2 regions of the Heyndrickxia sp. MSNUG genome follow, and region 1 is predicted to be linked to the other one. Evidence: a T-box and tRNA genes for the amino acid it is inferred to sense, from the RefSeq annotation. Region 1 holds a T-box; the other holds one or more tRNA genes.
What was found. The T-box of region 1 lies ahead of ileS (isoleucine--tRNA ligase). A T-box ahead of a tRNA ligase gene usually reads a tRNA of that ligase, here a tRNA-Ile.

Region 1 (15,438 bases):
TTACTTCTAAAACCACCTTAAGTTGTTCATCGCCGGCCATCTCAAAACCAGGAGATACTTCATATTCAACATTTACATGTTCCTTCTCCAATGTTACCGATTGTCCCGTAACATTCACTTTTAGCTGACCATGATCTAATAATGACTTTTTATCCGCATCCTCCATGTGGTTAACATAGTCCTTAACTGTGTTTACCAGCTTTCCGAATGCAGCACCAGCAGTTTTGAAATTTAATGTAAAACTAGTTGATAGGTATGGTGACAGATTTTCTGTGTAAACAACATCTTTAACATTCAGCTCGTCTTTGATGATACCTGAATAGGAATTTAAAACGCGAAGGCCGTTACTGCGCCATACAATGATTTGTTGTAAAGGCTGTTTAACCTTTAAGTTCTTTGCATTACGGATACTGCGGCCAAGTTCAACTATTTTCAGGATCGTTTTCATATCTGTTTCTAAATCTAGATCAATCAATGACTCATTTGAGATTGGGTAGTCTTGTAAATGAACACTATTTTGAGTTAACTTCAAATGAATATCCTCGGCCACATATGGTACAAAAGGTGCGAGCAAGCGACATATTGTAGTAAGTGTTTCATATAGCGTTGAATAAGCTGCTATTTTATCGTCTGAGAGTCCGGAAGCCCAGAAACGATTTCTTGAGCGCCGTACATACCAATTACTTAATTCATCAACTAAGGATGCTATTTCACGAGTTGCTTGAGTAAATTGATACCGATCCATGTGATCATTAACAAGTTTAACGGTACTATGCAGACGGGAAAGGATCCACTCATCCAAAATGGTTTTCTTGCCGGGTTGCTGGCCATCGTACACAAAGCCATCTATTTTTGCGTACATTGCATAAAATTTATAGGTATTATCCAATGTGTCAATCAATTTTGATTTTGCATCTTGCACAATCTTCTTTGAAAAGCGTTTTGGATTCCAGGGTGAACTATCGACTAAGAATGCCCAACGAAGCGCATCTGCACCGTATTCTCCGATCAGTTCTACAGGTTCTAAAGCATTTCCTTTACTCTTAGACATTTTCTGGCCATTTTCATCGAGTATATGTCCTAGTGATAAGACATTTTTATAAGATGGTTTTCCGGTAAAAAGGGTAGAAACTGCAAGCAAGCTGTAGAAAAATCCTCTCGTCTGATCAATACCTTCGATCACTACATCTGCAGGAAATTGCGATTCGAATTTTCCATTATTTCCGAACGGATAGTGATACTGTGCGAATGGCATCGATCCACTGTCAAACCAAACATCAATCACTTCAGGCGTTCGATGCATAGGCCCTTTGCATTTCGGACAGGAACACTGTACCTCATCAATATACGGTTTGTGTAACTCGATATCATTTGCTATTGGATTTGCCGCGAGTTTTTGCAGCTCCTTGATACTGCCAGGAGCTTCCTCATGATTGCAAACAGAACAGACCCAAACATTTAGAGGGGTACCCCAATACCGGTTTCTGCTTATATTCCAGTCCATAAGATTTTCAAGGAAATTTCCAAACCGTCCATTTTTAATATGCTCTGGATACCAATTAACAGTTGCATTGTTTGCAAGCATTTTATCCTTTAAGAAGGACATTTTGATGAACCAGCTATCGGTTGCATAGTAAAGTAATGGGGAATCACATCTCCAGCAATGCGGATAGCTATGTTCGTATTTTTCCTTGTGAAAAAGGGTGCCTTGTTCCGACAGCATTTTAATAATGTCCACGTCACAGTCTTTGACAAATCTTCCAGTCAGCTCTGTGATTTCGCTTGTATAGCGACCTTGCTGATCAACAACATTGATAAAAGATAACCCATTCTGCTGAACAGTTTTATAGTCATCTTCACCATAAGCCGGGGCAATATGGACAAGACCTGTTCCGCTTTCTTCAGTGACATAATCTGCTAATACGATATAATGTCCTTTCTCGACAGTTGCATAATTGAAAGGTGGGGCATAACGTATTCCTTCAAATTCGGTTCCATTATGCTCACTTAAAATACTTACGTGATCACCAAGAACTTTTTCTACGAGAGATTTTGCAAGAATATAGATCTTATTTTCTTTTTGTGCACGAACATACGTTAAAGAAGGATTCACAGCGAGTGCAACATTGGCAGGCAGGGTCCAGGGTGTTGTTGTCCAGCCTAAGAAATATTCTTCGTCTGCATCAAGGCGTTTAAATTTCACGGTAGCTGATAAATCTTTTACATCCTTATAGCCTTGTGCAACTTCATGAGAACTTAAAGTGGTCTGGCAACTAGGGCAGTAAGGAGATACACGGTGACCTTTATACAATAGGCCATCTTTGTGGACCTTACTTAAAATGTTCCAGACACTTGCGATATAATCATTACTTAAGGTCAAATATGGACTGTCCATATCTACCCAATAACCTAATTCTTCGGTAAAAGAGCGCCACTTCTTCTCGTAAGTAAATACACTCTCCTTGCATTTGCTGATAAAAGGCTCCACACCATAGCGTTCAATTTCCTGTTTCCCTGAAATGCCGAGTTGCTTCTCAACACCAAGCTCGACAGGGAGGCCATGTGTATCCCAGCCAGCTTTTCTTTCAACCTGGAACCCCTTCATGGTCTTGTAACGTGCGACAACATCTTTAATTGTTCGCCCGAAGGCATGGCCAACATGGGGAAGACCATTTGCGGTCGGTGGTCCTTCATAAAAAACAAACGGTTCCCTGCCTTCCCTAAATTGTATAGATTGTTTAAATGTGTTTTCCTTTGTCCAATAGTTACGGATCCGGTCCTCGCGCTGTACAACAGTTTCCTTACTCTCATCAGCCTTCATAGATATCGCTCCTATTTAACAATGATCTGTCTAAAAACATACAAAAAACCCCGTCCCTAGTAAGGGACGGGGTTAACCGCGATACCACCCTAATTCTATTGATCCGATCAATAGCACTTAGCAACGTACAATCATACGCGTTCCTTGTAACGGCGGACTCCCGTCCAAGCTTACTAAACATTCAGCCTGGCTTCTCAGAGAGGATTTTCACGTAACACTCGAACACTGACTTGCACCAAAATGTCAGCTCTCTGTGGATCAAGAAGAAACGCTACTTTTTCTCATCAACGAATTTGTATGCTTTTATTGGAATTTATTGTAACAGAGGGAAAATTGAACTGTCAACATATTCCTTGTTGATTGTTTTTTATCTGAGCCTTTCTAGAGGAAAGTATTTGTTTGGCAGCGCAATTCGCCTACGCTAATCATTCAAACTAAAGTAACAAAGGATCGACCTCATTAGTTATTCCTGGTTACAAATGTTATTTCGTAATAAGTGTATTTAAGACTCTTGAGAGAGCCAAGAGCTCTTTGGAGCGAGTCTTATTTTTGGGGGAAAATGATCAGACTAAGTGCCGTTATAAGAGCTAAATGAACGTTTGTAACACGTGTGATACAAAAGTATGATTTAATATTATGTTTATTTACAATTGCTCTATAATTACTTTACAAAATTTCTGTATTTTTTAAAAAATAATGACTTTTCAACAGAATTCTTTTTGTCAGGGTGATAATTCATAAAATGGTAAAAAATATGCTTTATTTTTGTTCAAATCAATCTTAACAATTGTTCAGTTCGTGTGATATATTTATAGTGAAATAATGATTAAAAAAATGAAAGCGTTAACGAATCGGTGGAAAGAGAGGACGGATCTGTATTAGTATCCTGTAAAAACTCATATTTGTTGTAAATCCTTTCGGATGAAAATGTTTATTTGAGTAAAGAGTAAATAGTAGCCAATAACTCACTAATATCCGCTTATGGAGGTAAAATAATATGTCAATCTTAATCGCAATTTTAGGGATCATTGCACTCATCGGGATCGCTTGGCTAATGTCAAACGATAAGAAAAACATAAACTATCGTGCAGCAGGAATCATGCTAGCTGTTCAGCTCTTTTTAGCATGGTTTATGCTTAACACTGCAATCGGTAAAAAGGTTTTGCAAGCAATAGTTGATGGTTTTAACAAAGTTCTTTCTTTCGGAAATGAAGGTATCGCATTCGTTTTCGGTGATTTGTCAACAAAAGGGTACTTCTTTATCAACGTACTGATGATGATTATTTTCGTATCTGCATTACTTTCAATTTTAACGTATACAAGAATTTTACCATTAGCCATTAAATACATTGGCGGTGCAGTGGCCAAAGTTACTGGCCTTCCTAAGGTAGAATCTTTCGTGGCTGTTAACTCAATGGTTTTCGGGGATACAACCGCAATCCTTTCGGTTAAATCATATTTGCACAAGCTTTCTCCAAACCGCTTGTTCATCGTTGTTACGTCATCACTTGTTGCTGTGTCATGCTCGATCTTAGGTGCTTACATGCAAATGGTGCCTGCAGAGTTTGTATTGGTAGCATTGCCAATTAACGTATTCTCCGGCTTGATTCTTTCTTCAATCGTTTGTCCAGTAACAAAAGAAGAAGATGAGGATATTGACATCGAAGAAATGATTCCAGAAAAGTCTTTATTCGAAGCAATTGGTAACGGTGCTTTAATCGGTGGTAAAACTGCTTTAATCGTAGGCGCGATGTTAATCACCTACATTGCATTGCTTGCGATGCTGAACTTTATACTTGATAAATTAGTAGGAATGTCATTCCAGGAAATTGTCGGATATGTGTTTGCTCCAGTCGCTTTCATGATGGGTATCCCTTCATCTGAAATCGTTAAAGCAGGTTCAGTGATGGGAACAAAGGTTGCTGCGAATGAGTTCGTTGCAATGATGGACTTCATGAAAATGATTCCTAAATTGGATCACAAGACAGTAGGGATCGTTTCATCATTCTTGATTTCTTTCGCTAACTTCTCTTCTATCGGAATTATCTTAGGAACTGTACAAGCGATCAATGGTGAAAAGGCAAGTCAGTTAGCTAAGGTTGGATTAAAGGTATTGTTAGTAGCTACAATGGGATCAGTATTGACTGGAACGATTGTAGGGCTATTCCTTTAAAAATAAAGGCTATGTTAAAGCCCAATGTTGTTTTTTAAAACCTGTTGATTGTAGTGGAAAGCGAAGCGCCTGGAACGAAAATCAACAGCCTTGTTAAACAGAGCCAAAATAAAAAATCCCCTTTCTCAATTGCGAGAAAGGGGATTTTTTTATCCGTTTATACTATGAGCTTGCTTTACGTTAATGTCATGTAACTTGAATAATCTCTCTGATTTAGAACAACCTAACAAGTAATATAACGAGGGGTTCGATGCAATGGATAAAAATAACATTAAGTTGACCAGTGCCGAAATTGGATCGTTATGGTCTACATATATACAGAATACAGCAACTCGTTGCTTCTATAAACATTTCCTCCAGCATCTCGATGATCCGGAAATTAATCAGATTGTTCAAGAAGCATTAACTCTCTCTGAAGAATTTGTCCTAAAAATTAAAGAGATTTTTGATGCAGAGAATTTCCCTTTACCTAAAGGCTTCGCTGATGAGGATAATAATTTTTCTGCACCTGCCCTTTTTACTGATTTGTTTGCTCTAAGCTTTGTTTACAGAGGCGGACAAATGATCATGGTGTATTATGCTGATGCTCTGTCAAAGGTGGGCAGGAAAGATATTGTGGATTTTTATAGTGAGTGTTCGGCGAAGACCGTAAGTCTTTATAAAAAATCTCTAAATCTAATGCTGGAAAAAGGAATTTATGACCGGCCCCCTAAAATGGATTATCCTCAACAGGCTCATATTGTGAAGCAAGAACCTTCCTTGATCGAAAATTGGTTTGGTGACCGCAGGCCGCTTAACGCAATCGAGCTCTCTGAGTTATTTTTTGCCATCGAAAGAAATGGAATTGGTCTTGTATTGATTATGGGGCTCCTGCAGGCTTCAAAAGATCAGGAAATAATGGAGTTTCTATTTAAGGGTAAAAAACTTTCGCAAAAAAAGATTGAGCAATTCAATAAGTTCCTGAAAATGAATGATGGTTTTGAAATTCACCCAGTGACAATGGAGGTGACAAATTCAACGGTCTCTCCATTTTCTGAAAGGCTGATGCTGTTCTTCATCTCTGCTTCCAATCAAATCGGCATACAGGCAATGGCAACTGCTTTATCTGTTTCAATGAGGTCGGATTTAGCTGTTAAATATGCTAAGTTCATTGCGGAAATTATTGCATTTGCAGATGAAGGCAGAGACCTCCTGATTAAAAGAGGATGGCTGGAGCAGCCGCCATTATCTTCTGACCGGGAAAAATTGTATAATCAAACGAACCTCTAGTTATAAGGCAATTACTTCTCCTCCTGAGGTAATGCCTTTTCATTTTCCTTCATATTTAACAACCAAAAAGGAAGATACAGAATCGTAAAGGTCACCAGCGTGATTATCTCCAGAGATAGAATATACCAGGGCCATGGCCCCAGATAATCAATGAGAGAGGGATTAACCGGTTTTTCAGAAATGTACATATAGTTTCCTTCAATCAGGAAGTTCACAATAAAGATCATCAAAGTGTACGCGTTTAACCATAAAAAAGCCCTCCAAAGAGACTTCCCGGTGGGCTTGAACCCCGCTGTAAATACCATGAACAGATTTGCTATGACCGTTCCTCCATGGGATACGAAAAAGTGAATGTATCTGTAATGTGGAAAGGTGTAAAGGCTAATATCCGGAGTAATCATGGCCTGTAGAGCACTGCCGACTCCTGCAAAGTACGTAAATTCAAATAGTCGATAATTTCTTGTTAAAAGTAAGATCGCGGAGAGGATTATGCTGATGCTGCTGAGATGTAATGGCAAGGAATATTGAGAAGTCCAGTGTCCGCTCCACCAGAGCCAGACTTGCAAACTCACCTCGGAAAGAATCAACATGAGGAATAATGCTATGCGAGCCGTTCGATTAGCATATTCCTTTCTTAATGTTTTGCGGAACAAGAACATAGACAAAATCACTGCCGCAAAAACACCTAATGTCAAAAGATGCACAGCTGAAAAAAGTTGAAAGACATTTTCACTGCCAGGTTCAAAGAATGCTCCCATCGCCGCTATTCACTCCCATTTTTTCACTGTTTTCCCTTACTCTAACATATTAACAGACATATCTGAATTTTAATTTGCATACAGGTCATGCGATTATATTTTTGAGGGAGAGAATATGCATTGCTAATACGATCAGCAGATTCCCTTAAGAATATGGGATGAAGCAGGGTTATGAAAGCACCAGGAAGAGGGCCAGCTAATGGAACTATGAGCTGTTTTCTCGCAACCCTTTCTCATAACAACTCGCCGTTCATTTTTCTACTTGAGTTGTTCTCGTATCTCGATTCATAACAACTCGCCGTCCATTTTTCTGCTCGAGTTGTTCACGGACCTCCTCTCATAACAACTCGTCGTCCATTTTTCTGCATGAGTTGTTCTCGCAACCCTTTCTCATAACAACTCGCCGCCCATTTTTCTGCATGAGTTGTTCTCGTATCTCCTCTCATAACAACTCGCCGTCCATTTTTCTGCTCGAGTTGTTCTCGTACTTCCACTCATAACAACTCGACGTTCATTTTTCTACTTGAGTTGTTCTCGTATCTCCTCTCATAACAACTCGCCGCCCATTTTTCTGCATGAGTTGTTCACGGACCTCCTCTCATAACAACTCACCACGCCTTTCTTTCCTTTAACAGCCCCGTGTAAATTCTTTAACCATTATTTTTAAAAGTCATGTAACAATCCATTTAAATCCTTCGTTAAAATACATAAAATTATCATCACAAAAAGGAGACAGCCAATGAAGTTATTCATTCATTACATAATAAGAGCTGCTTGCATTCTGGGAGGAGTTATCCTGTTCTTATCGATTCCTCGGCTTTTTTACGTTGATGGCAGTATGCTGCTGTATGGTCCGGAATTTTTTATCCAATCAATGAGGGAAGTGATCCAGCAAATTTATAATTTCGATGCTGCACCGATTATCAGCCAGTGGCTGACGACAAGTATTGCTGATCGGTATGTTTACACACTGGATATATTGGGGCTTTCACTACTGGCGATGATCATAGGCGGGGTGATCCTGACAGGTATTTTTATCATGACTCCGAAAAAAATCCAGTCAAGAGTGAAGGATTTTATTAATTTCAGTGAAGCTGTTCCTGATTTGTTGATTATTTTTGTCCTCCAGTACGTGGTCCTTTATTTATACAAAGAAACGGGGATAAAACTGTTCAGGCTTTATGGATTGAGTGAAAGATCCTATCTCATGCCTGTCGTAGCTGTTTCTCTTTTGCCGTCCTTTTTTATGGCGCAATTTTTGATCAAACAGATTGAAGAAGAGTGGGAAAAGGATTATGTGATTTTTGCAAAATCAAAGGGATTGCCCAACCTGACCATCTATTTCAAGCACATCTTGCGAAACATTTTCCCTTTGGCCGTCATTCAATTAAGGACGCTGATATGGGTGCTGCTTTCGAATCTCGTGTTGATTGAATACATCTTTGCCATGCAGGGATTTACAAAGGATTTGAATACCATTTATACGATGGATGCTCCTGAAGTCATCATCTTCTGCTTGCTGGTTGCGGCACCTATTCTTTTCATTGATTTGCTTGCAAGGATGACAACGAGCTTTTATCAAGGGAAAAATGGGGTCCAGCTATGAAAAACTATAAAAAAACATTCATTGGTTTTGCGTTGATCCTGTTTCTTTTCTTTGTAAGTTTGGCGTATCCTTTATATGGCGACGAGGAATATAACGAAGAGTTTTTTCTCTATGATGAACAGGGGCAAGTCATTGGCAAGGCCCCAACACCACCAACGTTTGATCATCTTCTCGGTACAGACCGAAATGGGAATGACATGATGTACATTCATTTGTACGGTGCGAAATTCACCATTGCCGCCACATTTGTAATTACTTTATTTCGAGTAGCTACAGGAGTTCTAACGGGAATCATCATCTCTATCTGGATGCCGCGAATGAAAATATATTTTAAGGACTTTTTCCTTGGGTTCAGATATGTGCCAGCATTGATTATTGCTCTGTTCCTGATGTTTCCCGTTACCTACAAATACACAGGCATTCCAGTCTGGACAGCAGCTGCCTATCAGATTGGTGTCCTCATTTTGGTTGCCTTTCCTGCAGTAGTGCTGCTGACAATCGACTTTATTGAAGAACTGCAAAGCAAATCCTTTGTCGTGTCCTCCTATTTAATGGGAGGCAGCCGTTTTCACGTACTGAAAAAACATATATGGCCGTTCCTGAGAACAATTGGATTGTTGATGATCGTCCAGCAGATGCTCAGCACCATCATCATCATGATGCATCTTGGCATCTTCAATGTTTTTCTTGGGGGACAGACAAAGGGAGGAATCTTCAGCCCGGACCCGGGACCACCGAAACCAGAAACTCTTTCTAATGAATGGGGAGGCCTCATTGGCCAAAATTTCAAAGTTATGATTCAATATCCATGGATTGTATTAAGTACCATGTTCTTTTTCTTTTTCCTCATCGCCGTGACGAACATGATGAAAAAAGAACTCGAGGGACATTTGGCATATGAAAGTATTGATTTTATTGGTAAAATAAAGAAAAAGAAGGAGAAGAAGACACTTCTAAAAGAAGAGACATTATCAATCCTTCCTTTCAATTTGTGAATAAGGAACAAAAAGAAGCTGGTTTCTGAAAGGATTCACCATGACCGTTTTAAACTATTCTCTAAAAAGAATTTTACTGGCTGTTCCGAGCCTGATCCTTACGTCGATCGTCGTTTTTTTTCTATTCATGATGATGCCGGGGGTAATGGGCACAGGCTATGATTTGGCGATAATCTGGGTGGAGTATAAAAAATGGATTGTCCATTTTATTACAGGGGAGCTGGGTTTTTCCTCCTATTACCGTGTTGACGTTTCACTGATTTTAAAGGAAAAAATGTCGAATACACTTATTCTAGGGTTTACTTCCTTAATGATCACGTATGTTCTTTCATTTTTTATGGGCAAGTATGCAGGCCGCAACCCAAATAAACTTGGGGACCGGTTGATCAGCAGTGTGAATTATACAGGATTATCACTCCCGATCATTGTGGTATCCGTATATTCTATCTATCTATTTTCTTTTGAACTCAACTGGTTTCCATCCAATGGTTCAGTCGATATCACAGTTCCAGAGGGAACGTTCGAGTATTGGCTTGATCGAATCCATCACCTTCTGTTGCCGGCATGTGTCCTCGGGGTGGTTGGAACAGCAACCTATACGCAATTTTTGAGAGATGATATTGTTGAAAACAGCAGTAAGGAATATGTCCGCACAGCGCGTTCAATCGGCGTACCGGAAAAAAGGATCTACAATGTCCATATCCTGAAAAATTCATTGATCCCGATCGTCACCTTCCTTGGCTTTGATATGGTAAATATCGTGAATGGCGCCATCATTGTCGAGACCATTTTTACTTATCCGGGACTTGGCCAGCTCTTTATCAAGTCGATCAATATGAGAGATTTTGCGATGGTCATGAATTTGACGATGCTTTTTTCAACGATCATGATCATCGGAAACCTGATTGCAGATATTTTATATGGTGTCGTTGATCCCCGTATAAAAGTAGAATAGCAGGGTGAACTCATCCGTTATGATGAGTTTTTCACTGCTAATGTCCTAGTTTAAAATATTTAGTATACAGAATTAAAGTTTGATATGATAGAAATGAATTGAAATTAAGGAGGAATTTTCCTATGTATGATGTTGCAATTATTGGAGCAGGCCCTGCTGGAGGAAGTGCAGCCATTTTTACGGCAAAGGCAGGCAAGAAAACAGTCGTTCTTGACAGCAATAAAAGCGTAACGAAGCGTGCATGGATTGAAAATCACTACGGCACACCTGAAGTTACAGGACCGGACTTGGTTGAGACAGGAATCAGCCAGGCGAAAAAATTTGGGGCAGAGTTCGTAGAAACATCCGTAACGACCATTAGCAAGACAGACAATGGCGTTAAGATTGCAACTGAAAACGGCGAATTCGAAGCGAAGCATGTCATCCTGGCAACAGGCATGATGACCGATGTTGCGGAAGCATCTGGCCTTTTAACAAAGGATGGCACAGAGCCAAGAATCAAGACTATTTTTGATGTCGATGCCGCTGGTAAAACAAATGTTGAAGGCGTTTGGGCAGCAGGAACATGCGCAGGCGTGAGCATGCATACCATCATCACAGCAGGCGATGGCGCCAAGGTTGCCATTAATGTCATCAGTGAACTGAATGGCGAACGTTATGTAGACCATGATGTATTAAAAGCATAGAAAAAAATGCCTTGCAGTTCAAAAGCTGCAAGGCATTTTTTATTGTTTTGAAGGAATTGCTTCACAGTCTCATAAATGAAGGTAATCCTAACTTTTTGACAGGCCATCAGCCACTGGAACCCTTAATGGATTCTAATTAAATAATGATTCATCATAATCGGCTGCAGATAGGTTTTCATTTTTCCGGGGATAGGTGACCTGCACTAGCCCATCAAAGAAATGAACTTGCATATGCTGTGGATCTGTAGGTTCGGGCAGGGGAATCAGCCGTTCAAATTCACCGTAATATCGTTCTTTTTTAATCGTCATTTCATCCGGGAAAAGGGGGACGGCCTTTCCCTTTACCACTAAAGTTGATTTCTGTCTCAAGGAAATCGAAAGATCATTTTTGTTCATTCCAGAAATTTCGATGACTATGCAAACGGAGGATTGATTTTGATAGATATCATAGAGGGGAAATGCTTCGTCTGCTCTCAACATTTTTTCCGGAACAGAATGACTGAACAGATTCCGCCAAAAATCATTTTTCTGATATTGGTTTGTCAATTCAAGCCATTTCCTTACTTTATCAATATCCATGACGGCCCTCCGTTTGTTTTGAAATCCCTGTCTATATCTGGTTAGCTATTGGAGCAGAAGGGTTTGCGATTTGATCTTGATCGCTGAAATCAGGATCCAATATGGCAGTATTCAATAATGAGGACGATGGTGAAAAATCACCTAGTGAAAAATTGACACCAAAATTTTTACTGTTCGCGGTATGGCTATTGTGGACGGTGGGGCCAATATCTAAGTTTCCATTTTGCGTTACACCATTCACCTTGATGTTGAAGACATTAATTTGATAAGGCATCGGAAAACTCCTTAATTTTTATAATGATGCTATCAGACATGCAGGAAGAACATTAAAATATTTGCATGCAGGATAGACAGATGCTGTCTGAAACAGCATTAAAGAATGGGTTCGTCAACTGGGATGAGGGGAACCCCTTGATAAGTAGAATCTGCAGTTGCGATGGCAGCCTGGTCGTTTACATCAGGATCTATATAGACATTTTCCATTAATGCCTCGGCTGGTGATGTATCTCCATAAGAAGCATTGATTCCTTGGGATTTATCATTGGCGGTATGACTGTTATGAATTCCATTACCTATCGTAATCGAACCATTTCCTGAGATACTGTTCACTTTGATGTAAAACAGGTTAATTGTGATTGACATGTTTTTTCATCCTTAATACGTCTTTGAAAGTACTATATGCATACCTTCGCCTATATGTTCATGCTGATGTATGGAGGAGTATCCAAGGACGGCCGATAGACAAAACACCTGGAACTGGTGAATCAGTTGGATTTACATCGTTAGGCCGGAAGTGGAACAGCTGCTGTTTACTGCGGGAAAATTAAATCAGTTATAGCACAAGCTGTCGAAAAATATGATGTAATAATAAAATGGTGGAGGTTATGCCATGGCAGTAGTAAAGCATACAGAGGCGGACTTGAATTTGTTGGCGCGGCTGTTGAGGGCGGAAGCTGAAGGTGAAGGCCAGCAGGGAATGCTGATGGTTGGAAATGTAGGAATTAACCGAATAAGAGCCAATTGTTCGGATTTTAAAAATTTGAGGACGATCCCGCAGATGGTTTACCAGGAGCACGCCTTTGAAGCGGTCCAAAAAGGATATTTTTATCAGCGGGCGAGGGAAGCCGAGAGAAGACTCGCAAGACGGGCGATCAGGGGCGAACGCGTGTGGCCGTCGAAATTCAGTCTATGGTATTTCAGGCCGCCAGGGGACTGTCCGCCAACATGGTACAATCAGCCATTTGCAGGCCGCTTCAAACTTCATTGTTTTTATGAACCAACAGGAGCCGAATGCGAAAATATCTATAATACGTTTTAAAGTTCAGGCTGCCTCAAAAGGGCAGTCTTTTCTTTTTCAAAAATATTGACACAAAAAACCAATCGTATTAAAGTTAAAAAGGTTAATAGTTAAATAGTTGAACAGTTAAACAAATGAATAAGTTTTTTGCGAGGTGAATATATAAATATGTGTGAAAAATCGATCAAGGAATTAGTGGATCATTATATCAATGTTTCCTTTTCCGTTAACAAAATTGCCGAGGGTCTTGTAAAAGAGCAAATCGGTTCGGATTTAACGAATGACCAGCACTACACATTAAGGTATATCAACAAGGTTGGCACATGTACCTCATCTGAGCTGGCTGAAGTATTTGACGTAAAGAAAAGTGCGATTACAGCTATTATTACGCGAATGTGGGAAAAAGGGCTGATCCAGCGGACACGTGATGAAAATGATCGCCGAGTCGTTTATTTGACGCTGACTGATAAAGGAAATGAATTGTTCCTTAAAACAGAGGAGCGTATCCACTCACTGGTGGAATCCTTTATTTCAAAATTCGAGCAGAATGAAATTGTCCAGTTCTTGAAGACGTATGACAAAGTGAATGAAATTTTACTAGAAAGAAAGAGTAAGGTGGAATAAACGTGAACTTCATAATTAAACAAAAATGGTTTGTGATTATCGCGTGGATATTGGTTGCCGCAGGACTGTTTATGGCCGCCCCGAACATGGCAGAATTAGTTCGTGAAAAAGGGCAGATTACTGTTCCGGATGAGTATTCATCGACTCTCGCTGGTAAAATCATGGATGACGTACGGAAGCAGGAAGGCGGCGGGGATGAAACCAAGGTCGCTTTAGTCTTTCATAATGAGAAAAAGCTTAGTGATGATGAGATCAAGGAAGCGGAGAAAGCAATCCGGAAGCTTGAAGAAAATAGTGATGAGATTGGAATTACGGATATCCTTACTCATTTTAATGAAAAAAGCCTGAAGGAACAGCTAGTCTCTGAGGACGGTAAGTCGATTTTGACTCAGGTGACCGTCAGCTGGAATGACCGCGAACCAAAAGAAGTAAGCAAGCTTCTATATGACACAATTGGAGATGTGAAAGTCGATCACTACTATACTAGCCAGTGGCTGATCAATGAAGACTTGATGACGAGCTCAGAAGAAGGGGTAAAGAAAACAGAAGGAATCACGGTTGTCTTTATCCTCGTCGTACTTCTGCTCGTGTTCAGGTCGGTCATTGCGCCAGTCATTCCGCTCGTGACAGTGGGATTTGCCTACCTCGTTTCTCAATCAGTAGTAGCAGTACTCGTCGATAAACTGGATTTTCCGTTATCCAACTACACGCAAATCTTCCTTGTTGCGGTGCTGTTTGGAATCGGTACAGACTACTGTATCTTGCTGTTAAGCCGTTTTAAAGAAGAGCTTGCACATCATGAAAGCGTGGGGACAGCCATTGTAGAAACCTATAAAAACGCTGGCCGCACGGTCTTCTTCAGCGGTCTGGCGGTTATGATCGGTTTCGCTGCGATTGGTTTCTCACAGTTCATTCTCTATAAATCAGCTGCAGCTGTAGCCATTGGTGTTGCGTTCCTGCTAATTGGATTATTCACCATTGTGCCGTTTTTCATGGCTGTATTAGGCCAAAAGATTTTCTGGCCTTCGAAAAGCAGTGCCGAGCATGGTGAAAGCAAGCTGTGGGGCACTGTCGGCCGCTTTTCACTGGCACGTCCGTTCCTGGCATTGCTGGTTGTAGCTGCAATTTGTGTACCATTCCTGGTTGCCTATGATGGGAAGCTTAGCTACAACTCATTGGACGAAATCAGCGGCGATGTGAACTCCATCCAGGCGTTCAATGCCATTGCCGATAGCTTTGGACCAGGGGAATCCATGCCAACCCAGGTCATTTTGAAAAATGATGAAAGAATGGATTCTGCTGAATACATTGAACTCGCAGAAAAAATCAGCCAAGAGTTAGAAAAGGTTGATTTAGTTGAGACCGTGCGCTCTGTAACAAGACCGACGGGAGAACCAATTGAGGACTTCTTCGTTTCCAAACAGGCTGAAACACTTGAGTCCGGACTTGGAGAAGGAAAGGACGGTCTGAATAAAATCAGTGAAGGCTTGCAGGAAGCGGAAAGCGAGCTATCGAAATCAGAGCCTGAATTAAGCGGTGCTGCAGACGGCATCAACGAGCTGATCAATGGTACTACTGCAATTAAATCAGGACTTGGAGAAATTCAGAACAACCTTGCGAAAATCGAAAATGGAATCCGCAAAGGTTCTGCCGGTTCAGACCAGATGTTAGCCGA
Region 2 (15,438 bases), 420 kb from region 1:
TCGCTCCTGCGGGGTCTCACCTGACCAGCTGCGCCCGCAGGAGTCTACGCGCCTTCCACTCCAATCAACAGGTTTTCAATAACTATTCTGTGACCTGTATCTTTGTCGACAAGCTGAGGTTCTAGTTTATTATCTGAGCCTTTTTGATTTGACTCCCCAAAATTTAACTATGGTTTTTATGGTAAATAAAAGAAGATTATATATACGAACCAACCTAAAAAATTTACAATTATCCCCTACTGGAATTAAAATTAAACTATTCACGGACAGGGAGCTGGTATTTTTGGAAAAATTTAAAGTAGGTATTATTGGGACAGGTTTTGGGGCTAAGGTTCATGCCCCAATGCTGGTTCACCATGTAGGATTCCAGGTAGTAGCAATTTCAAGTGTATCAAGGGGGAATATCGAAGAGGCACGGAATGTCAGTGGAATAGATAAGGTATATACTGACTGGCAGCAGATGCTCGAGCAGGAAACTCTAGATTTAGTAGTTGTTGCTTCTGCAGTAAATTTACATAAGGAAATGGCAGTTGCTGCTTTCAAAAAAGGCGTTCATGTAGTTTGTGAAAAGCCAATGGCTTTGGATACAAAAGAAACAAATGAAATGATTGCAGAAAGAGATCATGCAGGAAAATGGGGACTTATCAACCATGAATTCCGCTTTCTGCCGGCACGAACGAAGGTAAAAGAAATTTTAGAAAGCGGCAGACTCGGGAAGGTCTTGCATGTCCGTTACCTGTGCTCATTCGCTAATTATACTGCCCTTATTTCAAAGCCCCGCGGCTGGCTGGGACAGGAAGAAAATGGCGGAGGAATGCTTGGTGCACTTGGTTCCCATATGATCGATTCTCTTCAATGGTGGCTGGACAGTACATTTAAAGAAGTGTATGGCCAGTTGCCAATCCATATTCCTGTACAGTCCGAACATAACGGAAATAAAGAACTAAGGACAGCTGATGATGCATTCCAGATCATTGGCACTCTGGAAAATGGAACCACAGTAACGGTCGAACTAATTTCTGCGGCACTCCAAACTGAAAACACATGGCGACTTGAAGTATTTGGAACGGAAGGCACACTTGTTATGCTGGACGATAAAAAGGTTCTGATATCCGCTGGAAATTCCCATTTTGAAGAAGTTGAATTAGTGCCTGATCTAGAAGCACCTCCAAGTATGCCCCAAATCGCAGCAAGGTACTATAATGGATTCCAAAGGGCTTTAGATGCACTCCATGCAACTCTGGTTTCCGGAAAAAAACACCCCTATCTTGCCGATTTTGAAGATGGATCTTCCACTCAAAAGGTATTAGATGCTGTCAGGAAATCTGCACGCGAAGGAAAAAAAGCAGAAGTGAAGTAAATATTACGAACTCATAAATACAGAAAGTGACGTGTGCTAATTCACACGTCACTTTTTTATGGTATTAGTTTTTTATTGCATTGGAAACTAATTCAGATTACACCTTTAAGGCAGACTTTATTTCCCATATCTGGTCCGCATATTCAGTAATGGTTCTGTCGCTGGAGAAGAATCCAGACTTTGCAATATTAACGAGGCTCATCTTCAGCCAGGCACTGCGGTCTAAATATTTCCTGCTAACCTCCTGATGGGCAAAAGCATAGGAATCAAAATCTCGCAGGACAAAATATTGGTCATTGTGACCAAGCAAAGAATCGTAGATCTCAGTAAAGTGATTCTCTGTATCCGGGAAAAATCCATTAATCAGCTGATCCGCCACTTCACGGATTCGCTTGTCATGATGGTAATATTCGAGTGAATGGTAACCGCCATTGTTTTGGTAATCCAGCACTTCTTCAGCGGTTAAGCCAAACAGGAAAATATTATCCCTCCCAACCAAGTCTGTGATTTCCACATTGGCACCATCTAGGGTACCCAGCGTCAATGCACCGTTCATCATGAATTTCATGTTACCCGTTCCGGAAGCTTCCTTGCTTGCTGTTGAAATCTGCTCGCTGATATCCGCAGCAGGGAAGATTTCTTCTGCCAAAGACACCCGATAGTTTTCGAGGAAGACAACCTTTAGCTTCTCATTTACAGCCGGATCGCTATTTACCTTGTGGGCAACACTATTAATCAATTTTATGACCTTTTTAGCAAAGTAGTAACCTGGTGAAGCCTTTGCTCCAAAAATGAAAGTCCGCGGATACAATAAAGCTTCAGGATCTTCCTTAAGAGCATTATACAGGTGCATGATGTGGAGGACATTCAGCAGCTGGCGCTTATAAGCATGCAGCCTTTTTACCTGAACATCAAAAATCGATTCATTATCAATTTTTAAACCAGTTTTATCAAAGATCCTGTTTGCCAACCTCAGTTTATTTGCCTGTTTAATAGCATGCATTTTCTCAAGAAAAGCAGAATCTTCACTAAACCTCATTAACTCCTCAAGCTGTTGAGGTGCTGAAATCCATTCAGGTCCAATTGAATCCGAAATCAACCCAGACAATTCGGGATTGGCTTTCAATAGCCAGCGGCGATGGGTGATTCCATTTGTCTTATTATTGAAGCGCTCAGGATATAACTGATAAAATAAATTCATTTCGCGATTTTTTAAAATTTCTGTATGGAGCATTGCCACACCATTGATGCTATGGCTGCCAACAATCGCTAAAGGAGCCATCCTGATCTCTCCATGAGCGATTATAGCCATACTTTCAACCCTGCCCCAATCGCCAGGATATTGCTCCCAAACCTGCTTGCAAAAACGCTCGTTTATTTCCTCGACAATCATGAATATCCGAGGAAGCAGCGGTTTGAATATCCTGATCGGCCATTTTTCTAGAGCCTCCGCCAGAGTCGTATGATTTGTGTATGAAAGTGTTTCAACGGTAATATGCCATGCATCATCCCAGCCGAGCCCTTCCTCATCCATCAAAATCCTCATCAATTCAGGTACAGCGATCGCAGGGTGAGTATCATTAATATGGATGCTGACATAGTCATGGAACTCTAGCAAGCTCTTATTCTTCTTTTTAAAAGATTGAACGATTGCCTTAAGGCTCGCTGCTACAAGGAAGTATTGCTGCTTAAGGCGAAGGATCTTGCCTTCATCATGTGTGTCATCAGGATATAAAAACTCGGAAACCGATTCTGTATCCTTTTTATATTTGAAAATATCAGCATTAGCCGGAAACCTGGATGGTTCCGCATTCCAGAGCCTCAAGGTGTTGACTGTTTCAGTCTGATAACCGATGACAGGCAAGTCGTAAGGAACAGCCATGATCGTCTCAGCATTTAAATGCCTGAACACCAGACGGCCATTTTCCATCCGGCTCTCGATTTCACCCCAAAATGGGATTTCAACCGCATCGTCTGCCTTGCGCACTTCCCATACATGTCCGTGACGCAGCCATTGCTCAGGAAGCTCCACTTGATACCCATCAACAATTTTCTGTTCGAACAACCCGTGTTTATAACGGATTCCACAGCCATGACCTGGCAAATCCAACGAGGCAAGTGAGTCGAGAAAGCAAGCAGCCAGACGGCCGAGCCCGCCATTGCCAAGCCCGGCATCCGCTTCGATTTCCTCCAGGTGGTCCAGATCGATTCCCAGTTCTTCAAGTCCTTTACATACCACTTTTTCAACGCCCAAATTAATAAGATTATGGCGAAGCAAACGGCCCAGCAAAAATTCAATTGACAAGTAATATACCTGCTTCTTTGCGCCTGCGCGGTACAGTTCGTTCGTCCTGATCCAGTCTGCGCTCACATGCTCCCTGATCATATGCCCAAGAGTCTGGAACTGCTCTCGGCTCGTGCTCTCTTCGAAGCTTGTTCCAAACATCATCTCGAGCTTTTTCAAGAAAGTGGTTTTGAATTTGGGAACACTAGAAAACATGCGATTCACTCCTTGAGATGAGATCAGAATACAACTCATTGTATTGTTTAGCTGATTGTGCCCAGCTGTAATCTGTTTCCATGGCATTTCTGGCCAGTCTTTCCCATCTTTCTTCTTGGTGGAAGAGCGATATTGCTTTTTCAATTGTAAACAGCATGTCATGGGCATTGAAATTTTTGAAGGTAAAACCATTACCCTCATCGTTAAACTCATTGTACGGCTGGACAGTGTCGTTCAGACCGCCCGTTTCCCTGACAACAGGAACCGCCCCATAACGCATCGCAATCATCTGGCTCAGCCCGCAAGGTTCAAATTGTGAAGGCATAAGGAATATATCAGCACCAGCATAAATCTGATGAGCCAAATTTTCATCAAAGCCAATATATGCCTTGCATTGTTCAGGATATTTTTCTGACATATCCCTGAAGAATTGTTCAAATTCAGGGTCTCCTGTACCGAGGACTACTAGCTGTATACCAGTCGCCATTATTTCATGGAATACTCCTGTGACTAAATCAAGTCCCTTTTGTTTTGTTAATCTGGTAATCATCGCTGCAACTGGAATTTCGCTGCTTTCCGGAAGTCCAAAAAACCGCTGAATCTCGAGCTTATTTTCAACTCGCAATTCATATGATTCCGGACTGAAGCTGATGGCAAGACCAGCATAAGTTTTTGGATCATACAAATCGTGATCAATTCCGTTCAAAATTCCTGACAGGTCTTCACGTCTCTTTCTCAAAATACCATCAAGCTTTTCTCCATAATAAGCTGTCTGGATTTCATCCTTGTAAGTAGGGCTGACAGTAGTTATATGGTCAGCGGAAATCAAAGCCGCCTTCATGAAATTGGCGTTGCCGAAAAACTCGAGCTGCTCTTCATTGAAATAACGGCTGTCAATGTGCAGCAAGTTCCCGAGAATTTCACGGGGGAAAATGCCCTGGAACTGAAGGTTATGAATCGTGAATACAGAACGGATTAATCCATAGCCAGGCTTCTTATAATATTCTGTCCTCAGTAAAAAAGGGATCATCCCGGTGTGCCAGTCATGGCAATGAATGACATCAGGGTAAAATTCAACTTCTGCGATAAAATCCAGTACAGCACGATTAAAAAAGGAAAAACGTTCACCATCATCATAATGTCCATAAAGCGAATCCCGCTTGAAGTAATATTCATTGTCAACAAAGTAAAAGGTTACTCCTTCATATTCAAGAGTTTCGATACCGCAAAATTGAGATCGCCAGCCTACCTGCACGGTATACTCTTTCATTTTCTTCATTTCAGAGCGGTATTTTTCCGGAATCATCCCGTACTTCGGCAAAATCACCCTTACATCTGCTCCCAGCTTTTTTAATTCCTTTGGCAGAGATCCGGCAACATCTGCCAAACCGCCAGACTTGATGAAAGGGACACACTCCGATACTGCAAACAATACTTTCACGATCCAGTCCTCACTCCCTGAACTGTACCTTTTCTGATGACAGCTGGTGAACCTTCAGGCGCTGTAATCACAGTACCTGCTTCAATGCGTACATCTTTATCGACAATAACAGATTCCAAAATACAGTTCTCCTTAATTTGCGTTTTTTGCATGATGATACAGTTACGGATAACTGTATTTTTCCCGATTTTGACTCCCCTTGCGATGATGCTGTTCTCCACGGTCCCTTCAATCAGCCCGCCGTTTGCTACCATTGAGTTCCGTACAGATGCCTCTTTTTCATAGCGGGTAGGAGGCTCATCCTTGACTTTTGTTAATATTGGCCGCTCTTTTGGAAACAGCTGCTTCCATACTTCAGGGTTCAGCAAATCCATGCTGGCAGTATAATACTTATCGATTGTATCTACCATTAGGGCATATCCATCACATTGATAATAGCAAAGCTTAAACTGGCTATCGATATCTGTTACCACATCTCTCATGGTCGAATACCCTGTTTCATTTCGTGTTGCAATCAAGTCCATCAGAAGGGTTTTCTTAACAAGGTATATGCCAAGCGAAGCTCCGTCCTTCTGTACTTCAGTAATATCACAACCCGATTTTAGATGCCAGTCAAGCAACGGCTGAAAATCCATATTGAAAACAGTATACGAATTGGAGATTAAGGCATACTCCTGCGTGCTGCGTTCGAAAAAGTCAATATTGTCGGCAAAATGGTCAAGCGACCCTATTCCTGGATGATGGGGCTGATCCAGATTAGGCGTAGGGAAGAAAAACAAGCCATCCCTTTTGCGGTTTAAGTCCCAGTTTTTTCCTGATCCTAAATGGTCCATCAGTGACCTGTATTGAAATTTTGGAAAAATCGCCACGCTATTGATGCCTGAATTCACCATATTGGACAGGATGAAATCAATCAGACGATATCGCCCGCCAAATGGTATGGCTGCAACCGATCGGTGAAGAGCCAGTTCCCGGAGATCGTCGTGAACGGTTGTTGCGTCTATTACTCCCAATAATTGTTTGTTCATTTCTCTTTCCTCCCGTAATCGGATCAATTGGACTGCAATTCTCCGATTGTCTCTTCCGATACTAAAGTGATTTCATTACTATCAAGTCCCGGTCCAATAATTGTTCCATCAGGCACAAGAACTCCTGGGGATACAATGGCTTTTTCAATCCTGCAATTAAGTCCGATCACCGCATCTGGCATAATCACCGATTCCTTTACTACAGCACCCTTCCTTACGGTCACTCCCTGAAAGACAACTGACTTGGATACTTCCCCTTCGATTTTGCAGCCCTCATTGACTAGAGAGTCCGTCACTTCGCCTTCCGGACAAATGTATTGCGGCGGCTGATTAGGGTTTACAGAATAGATTCGCCATGACTGATCAAACAGGTTCAATTCGCAGTTCCGGTCCAATAAATCCATATTCGCTTCCCACAGGCTTTGAACAGTTCCTACATCCTTCCAATATCCTTTAAACGGATAGGCAAAAAGTTTCTTTTCTTCTTTTAGCATTAAAGGAATGATATCCTTGCCAAAGTCATGGCTTGAATCAGGATTTTGATCATCCCTTATCAGATATTCCCTTAAAACACTCCATTTAAAAATATAAATACCCATTGAAGCAAGATTATTTTTTGCATCTTCAGGTTTTTCTTCAAATTCAGTAATCTTCAATTCAGAATCGGTGTTCATAATGCCAAAACGATTTGTTTCCTCCCACGGAACCTCGATTACAGAAATGGTAGCGTCTGCACCCTTTTCAATATGGTAATCAAGCATCAGTTCATAATTCATTTTGTAAATATGGTCACCAGAAAGAATCAGCACATATTCTGGTTCATATTGATAAAGATAATTCAAATTTTGATAGATCGCGCTTGCAGTACCTGAATACCATTTCACCTCGGATGTTTCAGCGTATGGTGGCAGCACAGTAACACCGCCATCCTTTCTGTCAAGATCCCAGGCACTTCCTATCCCAATATATGAGTTCAGTAAAAGCGGCTGGTACTGTGTCAATACACCAACTGTATAGATTCCCGAATTCGTGCAGTTGCTAAGCGGGAAATCAATGATCCGATATTTGCCGCCAAAAGGGACAGCTGGCTTAGCTAGGTTCTTTGTCAATGAGTGCAGACGGCTTCCTTTTCCTCCTGCCAACAGCATTGCTACGCATTTCTTCTTTTTCATGATTGTTTCTCCCCTTTCTTTTGATAACAGGACGTAAAATCGAAATTCCGAATGGAGAAATATTCATTTCTATAGAATATGGCCTTCCATGGAAGGCTATTTCTTTCGCTTCAATCACCTTTTTATTAATAAAACCAGAGCCTCCGAATGGCTGGGCGTCGCTGTTCATTATTTCTCTGTACTCACCTGGCTTTGGTACTCCGATTTTATAATCGCTGTAAACTTTTTCTGTAAAATTGCAAACAATCACAAGGATTTCTTCCGGGTTCTTTCCTTTTCGAATAAAGGAAAATATCGACTGCTCATGGTTATCAGCATCAATCCATTCAAACCCTTCATAGCTCTGGTCCACTTCATATAATGGCTTTGAACGTTTGTACAGTTTCATTAACTCCTTCACATAAACGTTCATTTTTTGATGCATTTCATAATCAAGCAGACTCCAGTCTAACTGCTCCTGGTCTTTCCATTCAGAGAACTGTCCGAACTCTGTTCCCATGAACGTCAGCTTTTTTCCCGGATGGACTCCCAAGAATCCAAGCAATAATCTGAGCTGCGCGAATTTTTGCCAGTAATCTCCTGGCATTTTATCAAGCAATGACTTTTTACCATGGACTACTTCATCATGTGAAAAAGGAAGAACAAAGTTCTCAGAAAAGGCATAAAGGAGAGAAAAAGTTACTTTATCATGTATATGCTTCCTTTCATGTGATTCTGTCTCCATATACTTTAATGTGTCATTCATCCATCCCATGTTCCACTTGTATGTAAACCCAAGCCCTCCATACTCCACAGGTGCTGTCACCTGAGGCCAATCAGTCGAATCCTCAGCAATCATCAAAGCAGCAGGCTCATAATCCCTTACAGCCTTATTCAGCTTCTTTAAAAAATCCACACCATTGGGATTAGCAGTCTGAACTGAATTAGGCCAGTAGATGATATTAGCCACAGCATCAACCCGAAAGCCATCAATATGATATTTTTCAAGCCAGAATAAAGCACTGGAAATCAGGAAGCTTTGTACCTCTGTTTTTCCCAAGTCAAAATTGGCCGTTCCCCAGACGCGATTTTCACGATCATTTTCATATTGATATTCATAAACATAGCTGCCATCAAACTGGTACAGCCCATGCGCATCCTTGCAAAAATGTCCTGGAATCCAGTCAATGATTACTCCAATTCCATTTTGATGGCATATATCAACGAAATACATAAAATCATGCGGGGTGCCATATCTGCTAGTAACAGAGAAATAACCGGTAGATTGGTAGCCCCAGGAGATATCGAGCGGATGCTCAGTTAGCGGCAATAATTCGATATGTGTGTATCCATGCGTTAAAATATATGGAATCAGCTCATCTGCCAGCTCACGGTAAGTAAGGAAAGAGCCATCTGCTGCCTTTTTCCAGGAACCTGCATGCAGCTCATAGATATACATAGGTTCATCCAGGCTGCTTTTTCTCTCCCTCTTCTGCAGCCATTTATGATCACTCCATTTATAACCTTCGAGAGGATAAACAATTGAAGCTGTGTTCGGCCTAAGCTCTGAAAAAAACGCGTATGGATCTGCCTTTAAAATCCTCTCACCTGCCTGGGATGTGATTTCATACTTATAAATCGCCCCAGAAAGGTCGCCTTCTAGTACAATCTGCCATACACCTTCATTATTCACTTTGTGCAAACCAAAACCGTTGCCATCCCATTGATTAAAGTCCCCTGCCAGACTCACAGCCCTGGCATTTGGAGCCCACACACAAAATCGAGTATATGTATTAGATTCATTTTTAATGACATGCGCACCAAATAAATTGTAACTCTGGTACAAAGTGCCTTCATGGAATAGATGCAATTCAAACTCTGTAGGATTGATTACCAAACCCTTCCACCTGCCTTTATTAGAACATGCTTAATATTTTTGGAAACACCCTTTTTCAGTAGTATTCTAGTTAGCAGCGCGAAATCCTTGTAAACATTTTTTTAATATTTCGACAATAAATCTTAATAAAATATTAATATCGACAAACACTGACAATTGGTAGCGCTTTAATGTACTAAATCTTCCAATTACGCGAATTATGTTGAAGGAAAGTTTACTATTTTTGAAAAGAGAATAATGATTTTTTAGAGGAAACGCTGAAATTTCTTGGGTGATAGAGAGTAATAGCAGAAAAAATATTATTGAAATGATAACGTTTTCATTTCAACTTGTTATTTAGCCTTTCTCATTGAGGCGACTCTCAAACATACTAGTAGGTAAAGAGGTCTGTGGCATTGGCATTTTAAGATACCCATTTAGCAGATAACCAACATCCAGGTAAAAATGTGGTAATAGATGACCAGCGGAATTGAAACTATGTTAACCAGGTTTAAGATGAATGGATATTGACTAATTATTCCTTCAGCCAATTTCGACTTATTAAACATAAAATCAATATTATATACCCTTTTTGGGGGCTTAATAAACCTAATGGAGTTATGTTTATCCTTTTTTTAGAACTTGGCTGTCTTACTTTTTCTGTTGATTTCCGCTCCAGGCACTCGCTTTCCGCAGGGCGTCCGGTGCACCACGTCATCGTTTTGCTCCTGCGAGGACTCACCGTTGCCGCTGATCCGGCAGGCCTATGAACGGTTTCCTCGAATCTTGCTACGCACGATGGAAATGCATTTGCATTTTCTGAAGAGTCGGCCCTCCGCCCCAATAAACAGGTGCTTAAAAACATTGACCTTAATACAACTAAACAGAAAAAAAGCTGTTAGCAATAATGCTAACAGCTTTCCTTATGACCCCTACGGGATTCGAACCCGTGTTACCGCCGTGAAAGGGCGGTGTCTTAACCGCTTGACCAAGGGGCCTTATGGCGGAGAAGGAGGGATTTGAACCCTCGCGCCGGTTACCCGACCTACACCCTTAGCAGGGGCGCCTCTTCAGCCTCTTGAGTACTTCCCCATATGGCTCCGCAGGTAGGATTCGAACCTACGACCGCTCGGTTAACAGCCGAGTGCTCTACCACTGAGCTACTGCGGAATAATAAAATGATAAAAAAAATGGGCCTAAATGGACTCGAACCATCGACCTCACGCTTATCAGGCGTGCGCTCTAACCAGCTGAGCTATAGGCCCTTATGGAGCGGGTGAAGAGAATCGAACTCTCATCATCAGCTTGGAAGGCTGAGGTTTTACCACTAAACTACACCCGCAAAAAATGGGGCGACTGATGGGAATCGAACCCACGAATGCCTGAACCACAATCAGGTGCGTTAACCACTTCGCCACAATCGCCATATTTCAAAATGCATATTAAATTAAAAAAAATAAAGGTGGCTCAGGACGGAATCGAACCGCCGACACAAGGATTTTCAGTCCTTTGCTCTACCGACTGAGCTACTGAGCCACAAATGGCGGTCCCGACCGGGATCGAACCGGCGATCTCCTGCGTGACAGGCAGGCATGTTAACCGCTACACCACGGGACCAAAGTTTTTTTCAAGTGTATTACTTAAAAAAACTTAATTGCGGGGGCAGGATTTGAACCTGCGACCTTCGGGTTATGAGCCCGACGAGCTACCGGGCTGCTCCACCCCGCGACGATAATAAAAATATCTTATTGTTTATGCTCCTTGAGAGCAAGTGCTGTCCCGATCTCAGGAAGCTAATTCAAGCTGCTGCTCGATCGGTACAACTCGCAGTTCATTCAGTGAAGTAACGCTCGTTGCTCCACCCCGCGACGGTAATAAATGCAAATGAAATTATGGAGGAGGTAGAGGGATTCGAACCCCCGCGCGGTGTTACCCGCCTGTCGGTTTTCAAGACCGATCCCTTCAGCCGGACTTGGGTATACCTCCGTGAAATAACAAACAATATATGGTGGACCTTGTAGGACTCGAACCTACGACCGGACGGTTATGAGCCGTCTGCTCTAACCAGCTGAGCTAAAGGTCCATGTTTAGCCTAGATTGAATAGGTTCAACCAGATTGTAAAATTGGTAGCGGCGGAGGGGATCGAACCCCCGACCTTACGGGTATGAACCGTACGCTCTAGCCAGCTGAGCTACACCGCCAAATTAAATTTTCAAAAAGATATGGTGGAGCCTAGCGGGATCGAACCGCTGACCTCCTGCGTGCAAGGCAGGCGCTCTCCCAGCTGAGCTAAGGCCCCATATTATATCAGTATCTGGTCGGGAAGACAGGATTCGAACCTGCGACCCCTTGGTCCCAAACCAAGTGCTCTACCAAGCTGAGCTACTCCCCGATATAGAGTAAAATATTGGCGCGCCCGAAAGGAGTCGAACCCATAACCTTCTGATCCGTAGTCAGACGCTCTATCCAATTGAGCTACGGGCGCATATGATGTTAAATCGAAAATGGTGCCGAGGACCGGAATCGAACCGGTACGGTAGTCACCTACCGCAGGATTTTAAGTCCTGTGCGTCTGCCAGTTCCGCCACCCCGGCTAAGGAACTTTTGGAGCGGAAGACGGGATTCGAACCCGCGACCCCAACCTTGGCAAGGTTGTATTCTACCACTGAACTACTTCCGCATACATATTTTTTTAGAAAAAATGGTGCGGGTGAAGGGAGTCGAACCCCCACGCCTTGCGGCGCCGGATCCTAAGTCTGGTGCGTCTGCCAATTCCGCCACACCCGCATATAAAGTTGAAATGGTGAGCCATGAAGGACTCGAACCTTCGACCCTCTGATTAAAAGTCAGATGCTCTACCGACTGAGCTAATGGCTCGTACGTGTGTAATTAGGTTAAAAATGGTGCCGGCGAGAGGACTTGAACCCCCAACCTACTGATTACAAGTCAGTTGCTCTACCAATTGAGCTACACCGGCAAATGTAATGGTGGAGGATGACGGGATCGAACCGCCGACCCTCTGCTTGTAAGGCAGATGCTCTCCCAGCTGAGCTAATCCTCCATTTGAAACTGCCCGGCGACGTCCTACTCTCACAGGGGGAAACCCCCAACTACCATCGGCGCTGAGAAGCTTAACTTCCGTGTTCGGTATGGGAACGGGTGTGACCTTCTCGCTATCGTCACCAGACATTTTTTAAAGACAATTTCTATTATATCGTCTTTTATGCATTTTGCAAGAGAAATTTTTCATTCCCTCAAAACTAGATAATGTGTAAGAAGAATTAGAAGAACGAGTAATCTATTTGGTTAAGTCCTCGAACGATTAGTATCAGTCAGCTCCACACGTCACCGCGCTTCCACCTCTGACCTATCAACCTGATCATCTTTCAGGGTTCTTACTAGCTTGCGCTATGGGAAATCTCATCTTGAGGGGGGCTTCATGCTTAGATGCTTTCAGCACTTATCCCGTCCGCACATAGCTACCCAGCGATGCCTTTGGCAAGACAACTGGTACACCAGCGGTGCGTCCATCCCGGTCCTCTCGTACTAAGGACAGCTCCTCTCAAATTTCCTGCGCCCACGACGGATAGGGACCGAACTGTCTCACGACGTTCTGAACCCAGCTCGCGTACCGCTTTAATGGGCGAACAGCCCAACCCTTGGGACCGACTACAGCCCCAGGATGCGATGAGCCGACATCGAGGTGCCAAACCTCCCCGTCGATGTGGACTCTTGGGGGAGATAAGCCTGTTATCCCCGGGGTAGCTTTTATCCGTTGAGCGATGGCCCTTCCATGCGGAACCACCGGATCACTAAGCCCGACTTTCGTCCCTGCTCGACTTGTAGGTCTCGCAGTCAAGCTCCCTTGTGCCTTTACACTCTGCGAATGATTTCCAACCATTCTGAGGGAACCTTTGGGCGCCTCCGTTACTCTTTAGGAGGCGACCGCCCCAGTCAAACTGCCCACCTGACACTGTCTCCCGCCCCGATCGGGGGCGTGGGTTAGAATTTCAATACAGCCAGGGTAGTATCCCACCGACGCCTCCACCGAAGCTGGCGCTCCGGTTTCTCAGGCTCCTACCTATCCTGTACAAGCTGTACCAAAATTCAATATCAGGCTACAGTAAAGCTCCACGGGGTCTTTCCGTCCTGTCGCGGGTAACCTGCATCTTCACAGGTACTATAATTTCACCGAGTCTCTCGTTGAGACAGTGCCCAGATCGTTACGCCTTTCGTGCGGGTCGGAACTTACCCGACAAGGAATTTCGCTACCTTAGGACCGTTATAGTTACGGCCGCCGTTTACTGGGGCTTCGATTCAGAGCTTCGCTTGCGCTAACCCCTCCTCTTAACCTTCCAGCACCGGGCAGGCGTCAGCCCCTATACTTCGCCTTGCGGCTTCGCAGAGACCTGTGTTTTTGCTAAACAGTCGCCTGGGCCTATTCACTGCGGCTCATCTAGGCTATTCACCCAAATGAGCACCCCTTCTCCCGAAGTTACGGGGTCATTTTGCCGAGTTCCTTAACGAGAGTTCTCTCGCTCACCTTAGGATTCTCTCCTCGCCTACCTGTGTCGGTTTGCGGTACGGGCACCTTTTATCTCGCTAGAGGCTTTTCTTGGCAGTGTGAAATCAGGAACTTCGGTACTATATTTCCCTCGCTGTCACAGCTCAGCCTTCACGCAAGCGGGATTTGCCTCACTTGCAGCCTTACTGCTTAGACGCGCATATCCAACAGCGCGCTTACCCTATCCTACTGCGTCCCCCCATTGCTCAAACGATAAAGAGGTGGTACAGGAATATCAACCTGTTGTCCATCGCCTACGCCTTTCGGCCTCGGCTTAGGTCCCGACTAACCCTGAGAGGACGAGCCTTCCTCAGGAAACCTTAGGCATTCGGTGGATGGGATTCTCACCCATCTTTCGCTACTCATACCGGCATTCTCACTTCTAAGCGCTCCACCAGTCCTTACGGTCTAGCTTCAACGCCCTTAGAACGCTCTCCTACCACTGACATCAAAGATGTCAATCCACAGCTTCGGTGATACGTTTAGCCCCGGTACATTTTCGGCGCAGAGTCACTCGACCAGTGAGCTATTACGCACTCTTTAAATGGTGGCTGCTTCTAAGCCAACATCCTGGTTGTCTAAGCAACTCCACATCCTTTTCCACTTAACGTATACTTTGGGACCTTAGCTGGTGGTCTGGGCTGTTTCCCTTTTGACTACGGATCTTATCACTCGCAGTCTGACTCCCACGGATAAGTCTTTGGCATTCGGAGTTTGTCTGAATTCGGTAACCCGATGAGGGCCCCTAGTCCAAACAGTGCTCTACCTCCAAGACTCTTACAACGTGAGGCTAGCCCTAAAGCTATTTCGGAGAGAACCAGCTATCTCCAAGTTCGATTGGAATTTCTCCGCTACCCACACCTCATCCCCGCACTTTTCAACGTGCGTGGGTTCGGGCCTCCAGTTGGTGTTACCCAACCTTCACCCTGGACATGGGTAGATCACCTGGTTTCGGGTCTACGACCACATACTCATTCGCCCTATTCAGACTCGCTTTCGCTGCGGCTCCGTCTTCTCAACTTAACCTTGCATGGGATCGTAACTCGCCGGTTCATTCTACAAAAGGCACGCCATCACCCATTAACGGGCTCTGACTACTTGTAGGCACACGGTTTCAGGATCTATTTCACTCCCCTTCCGGGGTGCTTTTCACCTTTCCCTCACGGTACTGGTTCACTATCGGTCACTAGGGAGTATTTAGCCTTGGGAGATGGTCCTCCCAGCTTCCGACGGGATCTCTCGTGTCCCGCCGTACTCAGGATCCACTCAGGAGGGAACGAAGTTTCAACTACAGGGTTTTTACCTTCTCTGACGGGCCTTTCCAGACCACTTCATCTACCCCGTTCCTTTGTAACTCCATGTAGAGTGTCCTACAACCCCAAGAGGCAAGCCTCTTGGTTTGGGCTATGTCCCGTTTCGCTCGCCGCTACTCAGGGAATCGCGTTTGCTTTCTCTTCCTCCGGGTACTTAGATGTTTCAGTTCCCCGGGTCTGCCTTCAATACCCTATGTATTCAGG

Region 2: it has a tRNA-Ile gene. The T-box ahead of ileS (isoleucine--tRNA ligase) is inferred to sense a tRNA for this amino acid. The anticodon was not compared.

Annotation. Positions count from the first base shown of each region.
Region 1 covers NZ_CP150978.1:4,178,179-4,193,616, reverse strand. The annotation lists gene ileS (isoleucine--tRNA ligase) at 1-2,821, opposite strand, end outside; T-box leader at 2,881-3,118, opposite strand; gene AABM38_RS21210 (NupC/NupG family nucleoside CNT transporter) at 3,819-4,994, shown strand; gene AABM38_RS21205 (DUF3231 family protein) at 5,250-6,263, shown strand; gene AABM38_RS21200 (TIGR02206 family membrane protein) at 6,275-7,021, opposite strand; gene AABM38_RS21195 (ABC transporter permease subunit) at 7,761-8,627, shown strand; gene AABM38_RS21190 (hypothetical protein) at 8,624-9,622, shown strand; gene AABM38_RS21185 (ABC transporter permease) at 9,663-10,577, shown strand; gene AABM38_RS21180 (FAD-dependent oxidoreductase) at 10,700-11,263, shown strand; gene AABM38_RS21175 (Hsp20/alpha crystallin family protein) at 11,396-11,842, opposite strand; gene AABM38_RS21170 (spore germination protein) at 11,874-12,116, opposite strand; gene AABM38_RS21165 (spore germination protein) at 12,215-12,484, opposite strand; gene AABM38_RS21160 (cell wall hydrolase) at 12,732-13,160, shown strand; gene AABM38_RS21155 (MarR family winged helix-turn-helix transcriptional regulator) at 13,308-13,763, shown strand; gene AABM38_RS21150 (MMPL family transporter) at 13,766-15,438, shown strand, end outside.
Region 2 covers NZ_CP150978.1:3,756,982-3,772,419, forward strand. The annotation lists gene AABM38_RS18885 (Gfo/Idh/MocA family protein) at 284-1,360, shown strand; gene AABM38_RS18890 (glycogen/starch/alpha-glucan phosphorylase) at 1,458-3,860, opposite strand; gene glgA (glycogen synthase GlgA) at 3,850-5,301, opposite strand; gene AABM38_RS18900 (sugar phosphate nucleotidyltransferase) at 5,298-6,329, opposite strand; gene AABM38_RS18905 (glucose-1-phosphate adenylyltransferase) at 6,353-7,501, opposite strand; gene glgB (1,4-alpha-glucan branching protein GlgB) at 7,419-9,377, opposite strand; tRNA gene AABM38_RS18915 (tRNA-Glu) at 10,283-10,354, opposite strand; tRNA gene AABM38_RS18920 (tRNA-Ser) at 10,358-10,448, opposite strand; tRNA gene AABM38_RS18925 (tRNA-Asn) at 10,452-10,526, opposite strand; tRNA gene AABM38_RS18930 (tRNA-Ile) at 10,548-10,621, opposite strand; tRNA gene AABM38_RS18935 (tRNA-Gly) at 10,625-10,698, opposite strand; tRNA gene AABM38_RS18940 (tRNA-His) at 10,705-10,780, opposite strand; tRNA gene AABM38_RS18945 (tRNA-Phe) at 10,820-10,892, opposite strand; tRNA gene AABM38_RS18950 (tRNA-Asp) at 10,898-10,973, opposite strand; tRNA gene AABM38_RS18955 (tRNA-Met) at 11,011-11,084, opposite strand; tRNA gene AABM38_RS18960 (tRNA-Ser) at 11,250-11,342, opposite strand; tRNA gene AABM38_RS18965 (tRNA-Ile) at 11,363-11,439, opposite strand; tRNA gene AABM38_RS18970 (tRNA-Met) at 11,482-11,558, opposite strand; tRNA gene AABM38_RS18975 (tRNA-Ala) at 11,581-11,656, opposite strand; tRNA gene AABM38_RS18980 (tRNA-Pro) at 11,673-11,749, opposite strand; tRNA gene AABM38_RS18985 (tRNA-Arg) at 11,766-11,842, opposite strand; tRNA gene AABM38_RS18990 (tRNA-Leu) at 11,863-11,951, opposite strand; tRNA gene AABM38_RS18995 (tRNA-Gly) at 11,963-12,037, opposite strand; tRNA gene AABM38_RS19000 (tRNA-Leu) at 12,060-12,144, opposite strand; tRNA gene AABM38_RS19005 (tRNA-Lys) at 12,159-12,234, opposite strand; tRNA gene AABM38_RS19010 (tRNA-Thr) at 12,259-12,334, opposite strand; tRNA gene AABM38_RS19015 (tRNA-Val) at 12,343-12,418, opposite strand; rRNA gene rrf (5S ribosomal RNA) at 12,429-12,544, opposite strand; rRNA gene AABM38_RS19025 (23S ribosomal RNA) at 12,660-15,438, opposite strand, start outside.